2 regions of the Actimicrobium sp. CCI2.3 genome follow, and region 2 is predicted to be linked to the other one. Evidence: predicted binding sites of a transcription regulator. Region 2 holds the regulator's gene; the other holds the start of a gene.
The links. Region 2 encodes LexA, which represses DNA repair genes until DNA is damaged. Its sites were predicted from a motif close to ACTGTATNNNNATACAGT; they were not measured.

Region 1: a site for LexA is predicted at 1,758-1,775, ahead of QN370_RS17115 (error-prone DNA polymerase). Genes of this name have one in related genera too.

What each region holds. Positions count from the first base shown of each region.
Region 1 is NZ_JASJWR010000034.1:16,996-21,427, forward strand. It holds gene QN370_RS17115 (error-prone DNA polymerase) at 1-1,746, opposite strand, end outside; gene QN370_RS17120 (chemotaxis protein CheW) at 2,005-4,432, shown strand, end outside.
Region 2 is NZ_JASJWR010000003.1:164,113-168,544, forward strand. It holds gene QN370_RS03130 (glycosyltransferase family 39 protein) at 334-1,848, shown strand; gene lexA (transcriptional repressor LexA) at 1,979-2,641, opposite strand; gene rpsF (30S ribosomal protein S6) at 2,862-3,230, shown strand; gene priB (primosomal replication protein N) at 3,246-3,566, shown strand; gene rpsR (30S ribosomal protein S18) at 3,553-3,843, shown strand; gene rplI (50S ribosomal protein L9) at 3,881-4,333, shown strand.

The DNA of each region.
Region 1 (4,432 bases), on a different contig from region 2:
GAACACGCCGACGGTATCGGCGGCGCAGATCATGTCGTAGGTAGCCGGGTCTTCGGCAGGCACATCCTGCATCGTGAAGACATCGCCACGACGCAGGCCGATCAGGTCGAGCGCACGCCGGATCGCCGACAACATGCCCAGCGCCAGCACATCGATCTTGAGGATGCCAAGTGCATCGAGGTCATTCTTGTCCCATTCGATCATGCTGCGATCTGGCATCGCGGCATTTTCGATCGGCACCAACCTGGCCAGATTGTCGCGCGCGATGACAAAGCCGCCCGGATGCTGCGACAGGTGGCGTGGAAAACCGACCAGCGTGCGGGTCAGCTCCAGCAGTTTGTGCACCAGCGAGGCGTCGGGATCGAAGCCGGTTTCGCGCAGGCGCTCGTCGCTGACCTGGCCGTCTTCCCACCATTGATGCGAGTGCGACAAGCGGTTGATCTGGTCGAAGTCGATGCCCAGCGCCTTGCCGACATCCTTGAGTGCCGAGCGCGGCCGGTAAGTAATGTGCACACCGGTCAGCGCAGCGCGATGACGACCGTATTTGCGATAGATGTACTGGATCACTTCTTCACGTCGCTGATGCTCGAAATCGACATCGATATCGGGTGGCTCGTTACGCTCTTTCGAGATGAAGCGCTCGAACAGCATCGACATGCGTTCCGGATCGACCTCGGTAATCCCGAGGCAATAGCAGACCACCGAATTGGCCGCCGAACCGCGGCCCTGGCACAGGATGTCCTGGCTGCGGGCAAAGCGCACGATGTCGTGCACGGTCAAAAAATACGGCTCGTAGGCCATGTCGTGGATCAGCGCCAGTTCATGTTCGATCTGTTCCTGCACCTTGGCCGGAATGCCGGCGATGAAGCGGCGTGCCGCGCCTTCGTAGGTCAGGTTGCGCAGGTGGCCGTCGAGGGTGGCACCGGCTGGCACAATTTCCAGCGGATATTCATAGCGCAGTTCATCCAGTGAAAACGTGCAGCGCTGCGCGACCACCAGCGTTTGTTCCAGCAGCGCGCGCGGATACAGTTGCGCGAGCCGCAAGCGCGAGCGCAAGTGCTGTTCGGCATTGGCTTGCAATGCCAGTCCGCATTCGGCAATCGGCTTGCCGAGCCGGATTGCAGTGACCGTATCCTGCAGCGGTTTGCGCGAGCGCACATGCATGTGGACATCACCGCTGGCGACCAGCGGCAAACCGGTTTGCTGTGACAGCGCGGACAACTGTTGCAACCAGACATCGTCATCAATGCGGTGCAGTAGTTCGACCGCGATCCACGCGCGCGAAGCGAAAACACGCGCAAGCCACTGCGCTTGTTGCAGCCGTTGTGCATCGTCATGTGCGCGTTCGGGTAACAGGATCGCCAGGCAATCTGGCAGGCCGGCCAGTTCTGGCGTTGCAAAATCCTCGATGGCCAACTGGTAGCTGCCCTTGTCGGCGCGTCGCCGGCCATTCGTGATCAGCTGCGACAGATTGCCGTAGCCCTGGCGGTTGGTTGCCAGTAGCAGCAGTGTCATACCGCAGCGCAGCTTGACTTCGGTGCCGATCAGCAATGCCAGGCCGTGTTTTTTGGCTTCGATGTGGGCGCGTACGACACCGGCGAGCGAGCACTCGTCGGTGATAGCCAGTGCCGCATAACCAAGGCCGGCGGCCCGTTCGATCAATTCTTCGGGGTGCGAGGCACCACGCAGGAACGTGTAGTTCGACAGGCAGTGGAGTTCAACATAAGGAGGGAGTTGTTGGGGCATTGGCTAATAATACTGTATATAAAAACAGTTCTGAAAAATTGACTGGTCTCCGCAGGGGGTCGCTGGTGCGTCTCGGGTGGGTCACTGATATCTGATTTTAATGAGGCAATAAAAAAGTTTTCCGGAGGTCAATTATTTTCTTGCTTCACGGTATTCTGCGCAGATATAGTTGGTTACTTAAGTGGCACTAAAAGTATGGCAGGCGATGCAGCGTCGCCTGTTTCCTGATTCCCGGATGCCAACCTGCGTGAGCCTGCCATGTCTTCCCGCCCCTCGAATGTCTTGAACGCTTCCTTCCCGGTGGATGCTTTTTTGCCCTACATGCGCGATGTCAGCAAGTGTGCGCAGTCCTTGCATGAATTGAACCTGATATGGCGTCTGATCGAATCGTCCGCGAGGATGAACTGTCCACGCGAGGCCGGTGCCATCCTGCCGACGATGGCGGCGACCCGGGCGCGTTTTCATCAGCTTGAAGAAGAGCTGGTGATTAACCTGGCACGCGAAAAGTTGCGCAACGTTCATGCGGCGTTGATGACCAAGTCCGCTTACGTGATCGAGATCGTGGTGCGCAATTTGTTTGAACGCACCGCTGATGTCGGCTTTCTTGCGACCGATGGAGCCCTGTGTGCATTCGCCGCCGGCCTTGATGCCGACGTGCACGCAATGCGACAGCGACTGCGCGCCTACCGCGACAAGTACACGGTGTATGACCAGATCATCGTGCTGGACCTGGCGGGGCACGTACTGGTTCAGCTTGACCAGTCGCAGCCGGTGAGCCGCAGTGACGACGCGCTGATTGCCCGCACCCTTGCCTGTGACAATTATGTCGAGACCTTCCGCGCGAGTGACCTGTGCCCGGGCAAGCGTGATGCGCTGATCTATTCGCGTCGACTGTGTCATCCCGAGACGGGTGCCGTGGTGGGCGTGCTGTGTCTGTGCTTCGCCTTTGAAGAAGAAATGGCGCGGATATTTTCGACGCACCGTGATCCGGCCGGACGCTCGAACATGCTATTGCTTGATGCTGGCGGCAGCGTTATTGCCAGTGCCGATCCCGGCTGGATGCCGCTTGGTACACGGGTCCCCGTCAACCATGACGCGACGCCGCGCATGATGATGTCAGGAGGGCGCGAATACCTGGTGTGCACGACGGGTTCGGCCGGTTACCAGGGCTATCCGGGGCCGCAGGGTTGGCAGGGACAAGTCATGATTCCGCTCGATATCGCTTTCGGTGGTGTTCAGGCGAGCATGTTGTCCGGGCTGGATGCCGGGATAGCTGATGGCTTGCTGGTCCATGCGCGGTCATTTTGTCCGGCGCTATTTGACATCATGGGCGCAGCCGACAGCACCGCCGAGACGATACGGCGGGTGGTCTGGAATGGTCAGGTCACGAGCGCTCAAGGTGCCGGCTCGGTCAGCCTTAAAACCGTCCTCGAACAGATCAGCGAGACCGGCGCGCGCAGCAATACGCTGTTTGCCGAATCAATCCACAGCTTGTTCGATACCGTGCTGGCAGCCGGTCTGCACGATGCCGAATATGTGACGAATTTGCTGGTCGACCTGCTCGATCGCAACCTCTACGAACGTGCCAATGATTGTCGCTGGTGGGCGCTATCGCCAGAGTTGCAGCGCTTGCTGGCGATACCACAGCCTGGCGCACAGGATAGTGCTGCAATGACGCATATCCTCGCCACCATCAACGGCCTCTATACCGTCTATGCCTGCCTGTTCGTGTACGACCGCACGGGCCGGATTGTGGCCAGTACCGGACCCGGTACTGACACCATGGTCGATGCCGCGACACTGCAGCAGGTACTGGCGCTGCGCAGTACCCAGGACTACCACGTCTCGCCCTTTGCGCCATCGGCACGGTACGGGAATGCGCCGACTTACGTCTATCACGCAGCCATTCGCAACCCCTTGCAGGCATCGCAAATCCTCGGCGGTATTGGCATCGTGTTTGATGCCACGCCGGAATTTGCCGCGATGCTGCGCGGTGGTATTGGCGACAAGCCTGACACGCAGGCTTTTTTCGTGGACCGGCGCGGCACCATCATTGCCAGCACCGATCCGGCCCGGCCCATTGGTACCACGCTTGACATCGATAGCGCATTGCTCGCACTCGATAATGGCGAGAGTGCGTCGCGCGTCGTCATTGACGAGGGCCGCTACGCACTGCTCGGTTGCACGGTGTCGCATGGTTATCGCGAATTCAAGGTCAGTGATTCGTATCGTGCCGATGTGATTGCCGTCGTCCTGTCATCGGTCGGCGAAGTGACCCGGCACGCGGTGGCTGGCATCGACGTCGTCGCCGCATTTGCACCGGCCGGCGCGCAGGCTGAAGGTCCGGAACTGGCCACTTTTTTCGTTGGTACAGCGCTAATGGCAATCGCCGCCGATCAGGTGCGCGAAGCGTTGCCGGCGTCTCGCGTGGCACCGATATCGATCGGCGTTGGTACTGGGTGCGGGTGTCTCGGCATCGTTCCGATTGCCGGCACACAGCCCGGCATGGCTGACGATTTTGTCTGGGTCTTTGACTTGGCAGCGGTCTTGTCAGGCACGCCGAGCCAGCAGGACAGTCGCAGTCAGGTTGTGGTGGTGCGCTTCGGGAATCGGTCGATTGGCTTGCTGGTTGATCAGTTGCATGGCGTCGGGCGGGTCGCTGCACAAGCAGTCGCCGGTACGCCGA
Region 2 (4,432 bases):
GGTGCAAAATTGGTAGAGTCCGGCCTACTTCCCATGTAGTAACAACATAATTCCGTCACCGTTAAGGTTACGATGCCCTTTTCATTATTTCTTCGACCTGTGCCGACGGCCTTCATCCCGACTTCGTTCACGACGTCTAGTGCACGGTCATTGGTGACAAGCCTGCAGATGAACAATTTGTTGCCTTACGTATTGGTCGTGATGGTGTTCATTTTTTTGGGTTTGACCGGTCACGACCCATGGAAAGCGGATGAGGCTTATGTTTTCGGAGTGATTCACACGATCCTGGAGACAGGTAATTGGCTGATCCCTACTATTGCGGGTGAGCCCTTCATGGAAAAACCTCCTCTGTACTACTGGGTGGCGGCGGTGTGCGTCTATCTGCTCGGGGGCTGGATGGATCAACCTGATGCCGCGCGCATGGCGTCTGGTTTATTCATGACGATCAGTGCGTTCGCTATCGGGTCTGCAACGCATGCATGGTGGGGCAAAGGCGCGGGACGTTATGCGCCGCTGCTGTTGCTCGGCTGTCTGGGCACTTTGACGCAAACGCACATGATGATGCCGGACGTGCCACTGCTGACCGGTTTTGCCCTGTCGGCCTGGGGTTTGTCACGCATTCTGTCGCTGCCGAAGACGGGAGGGGTGTTGCTAGGCCTAGGCGTTGGTGTCACTTTTTTGTCCAAAGGCATACTTGGACCGGCAGTCATCGGCATGACTACACTGATGTTGCCAGTGTGTTTTAACGAGTGGCGCAACGGGCGGTATGCGCGCGGCCTCGTCGTTGCCTTTTTTGTCGCCTTACCCATGTTGTCCATTTGGCCGTTTCTTCTGCACGACCGCTCGCCTGGCCTGTTCATGGTCTGGTTCTGGGAAAACAACTTTGGCCGTTACTTTGGTTTCTCGGGCGTGCGTTCAGGCACGGAGCATCCGAAAGGATTCTGGCTGCAAACGTTACCGTGGTTCACGTTTCCTGCATTGCCACTGGCATTGTTTGCGCTATGGCGTCAGCGATTCGTGGCATTGACTCATCCGGCAATGCAATATGGACTGATCTCCACCCTGGTGATGTTGCTGGTACTGTCTTTTTCCGAGTCAGTCCGTGCCGTGTACGCCTTGCCGCTACTGGTTCCGCTAGCGATACTGGCAGCACCAGCGGTTTCGCATATTCCACAGCTGGCAGACTGGGCGTGGACGAAAATCAGTCAATGGTTATTCGGGCTGCTGGCCGCAGTAATCTGGCTGGGATGGGCCATCATGATGGCAACCGACGCAACCCCTGCCTGGCCGAGGCTGCTGCGCGTCTTGCCGTCCGACTTCATTCCGACGTTTGATCTGCCGATTTTTTTGATGGCGCTGACGCTAACCTGTGTTGCCTGGTGTGCGTGTCGTTGGTTTCGACGGTATCCGGCCTATGGGCTGACCACTTGGTTTACAGGGATGACGCTGACGTGGGCTTTACTGACAACGCTGTGGATGCCGTGGCTGGACTATGCAAAAAGCTATCAGCGCGTGTTCTCGGCAATTCCGTGGCCGTCCTCGGTCGATTGCGTTACCAGTATCGGCATGGGGGAAAGCGAGCGTGCAATGCTGAACTATGTGGCCCATCGCATTACGATCCGGCGTGAACTGTTCCCTGCGACTAAATGCCGTGCGCTCTTGATGCAAGGTTTTGTCGCAAGCGGCCCCGGAGAAGTTGACTTGTCTGTCTGGGAGCCCGTCTGGGACGGTGCACGGCCTGGAGATGAGTGGCAGCGTTTCTGGTTGTTCCGTAACCGCGTGGACGCTCCCATGCCGGACATCGCCAGCATCAAGTTCGACAAGAAGCTGGCATTGGAAGCGCGCTGATAGCGTCAACGTGCATTTGTGAGGGAGCGATCTCCAGTCCTTCTTGCACTGGGCGGTGCTTGCCGATCTCGACGCGTTACCCGCGATGCAGATGCTCCGGTCAATGCAAGAAGCCGTGCTCAATCCTGATTCAGTTCCAGCTGCGCAGCAATCCGACCGCCAATCCTTCCAGTGAAAAATCATCCCGTTCAGGGTCAATGCGGATAGCTGCGAAGTCGGGATTCTCCGGCAGCAGTTCGATCATTTCACCGGTCTTGTGATAGCGCTTGACCGTGACATCGTCGCCAAGGCGTGCCACGACAATCTGCCCGTTGCGGGCACTGTCGGATTTTTTGACGGCAATCAGGTCCCCGTCGATGATGCCGGCATCGCGCATCGACATGCCGCGGACCTTCAGCAGGTAATCAGGCTTGGCAGTAAACAGGGAGGGGTCGACCTGATAGGTTGCTTCGACATGTTCCAGCGCCAGGATAGGTGACCCTGCCGCAACCCGTCCGACTAACGGCAAACTCAGTTGCATCAACGCAGGGTGCGGCAGCACAAGTTGATGGTTATGTCGCTCGGTGGCCAGTTCGACGGCTGACTTGATCAGCCTGATGCCACGCGATGTGCCCGGTGAAATTTCAATCGCGCCTTTTCGTGCCAGTGCTTGCAAATGTTCTTCGGCAGCATTGACCGAGCGAAAGCCAAGTTCCCTGGCGATTTCTGCGCGTGTCGGAGGAAATCCGGTATTGGTGATGGCGTCACGGATCAGGTTCAGGATCTGTTCCTGCCGCGCGGTAAGTTTGATCATGATGATGACAGCGTCGCTGTGTGGATAAACAGGCTGTAGTTTTATACAGTGAGCGGTCAAATGCAAGTCATTACAGGGTTGGCATCAACCATTTCCGGGCAAACGGGCGTAATCATTGAGTTTTGTCAGCTTTGCGGGTATCCTTGCCGACTTTCCTCTTCCCACACTCGTCTTGACGCCGGGGTGGGCGTTATTTTCAATCCGTCCAACAGGAGATTGCATGCGTCATTATGAAATAGTATTTATCGTCCATCCGGATCAGAGCGAGCAAGTGCCCGCCATGATCGAGCGCTACAAGGCTGTCGTTGCAGCCCACAGTGGCGTTGTTCACCGCGTTGAAGATTGGGGTCGTCGTCAGATGGCTTACCTGATCCAGAAGCTCGCCAAAGCACACTATGTTTGCATGAACATCGAATGCGACAACGAGACCCTGGTCGAAATCGAAACCGGTTTCAAATTCAATGATGCAGTCCTGCGTCACCTGACCGTCAAGCTGAAGAAAGCCGAAACCGCTCCTTCGCCAATGATGAAGGCAGTACAAAAGGAAGATGCGGCCAAAAGCCATCGTTCCGAGGCACCTGCAGCGTAATTGTTACCAGGAAGAGTGAATCAGCTTCAGTTTGTTGCCAGTATCGCCGAGCGTGAATTGATGCGCTACACACCGGCAGGCATCCCGATCGTGTCCGCGAAATTGCAGCACGCCTCGAAGCAAACCGAAGCCAGGGTAGAACGACAAGTCGAGTTCGAGATTTCCGCCATTGCAGCAGGCGAAATTTCAGGCCGGTTTGATCAAGCCCCATTGGGTGCGTTGTTCCACTTCACCGGTTTCCTGGCGCGCAAGAACCGCAACAGTAAAAGTCTCGTGTTTCACATCATTGATTTCGAACCAACCTCAGATACAGGAGCCTCAAATGGCATTCGGTAAAAAATTCGACAAGAACAAGCTCAAGCTTAAAGAAAAACGCAAACAACAGAACCCATTGTTCAAGCGTAAGAAATTCTGCCGCTTCACCGCTGCACACGTGGAACAGGTCGACTACAAAGACGTCGATACGCTCAAGGATTTCGTTCAGGAAAACGGCAAGATCATGCCAGCACGCCTGACCGGTACCCGCGCTCACTATCAACGTCAAGTCGATACCGCAATCAAGCGCGCACGTTTCCTCGCGCTGTTGCCGTACACCGACCTGCATCACGCGTAACTGACGCAAACGTCAATTACCCAATTCGGAGAAAAATATGCAAATCATTTTGTTAGAAAAAGTCGTCAACCTTGGCAATCTTGGCGAAGTCGTCAAGGTCAAGGATGGTTATGCCCGTAACTTCCTGATCCCGCAACGCATGGCGCGTCGTGCGACCACCAGCGCTGTCGCTGAATTTGAAGTCAAGCGTGCAGAACTGGAAAAAATCGCTGCCGAGAAATTGGTCGAAGCCCAAGCCCATGGTGAGAAACTGGCCGGCATGACCGTTCAGATCTCGCAAAAGTCGGGTGTCGATGGTCGTCTGTTTGGTTCGGTAACCAATGCAGACATCGCCGATGCACTGACCAAGCAAGGTTTCGCTGTCGAGAAATCGCAAGTGCGCCTGTCAACAGGCCCATTGAAGACAACTGGTGATCATCCGATCCTGGTCGCCTTGCACACCGATGTGCTGGTTGAAGTAATTGTTTCCGTACTGGGTCAGCACGCTTAATTCTTGAGTGCAGTGCCTTGCAGAGAAGCCGGATTCGTCCGGCTTTTTTTATGCCTGTCAGAATCGTTGTCGCCGTAATATTGCAAGAATGCAGCCCGG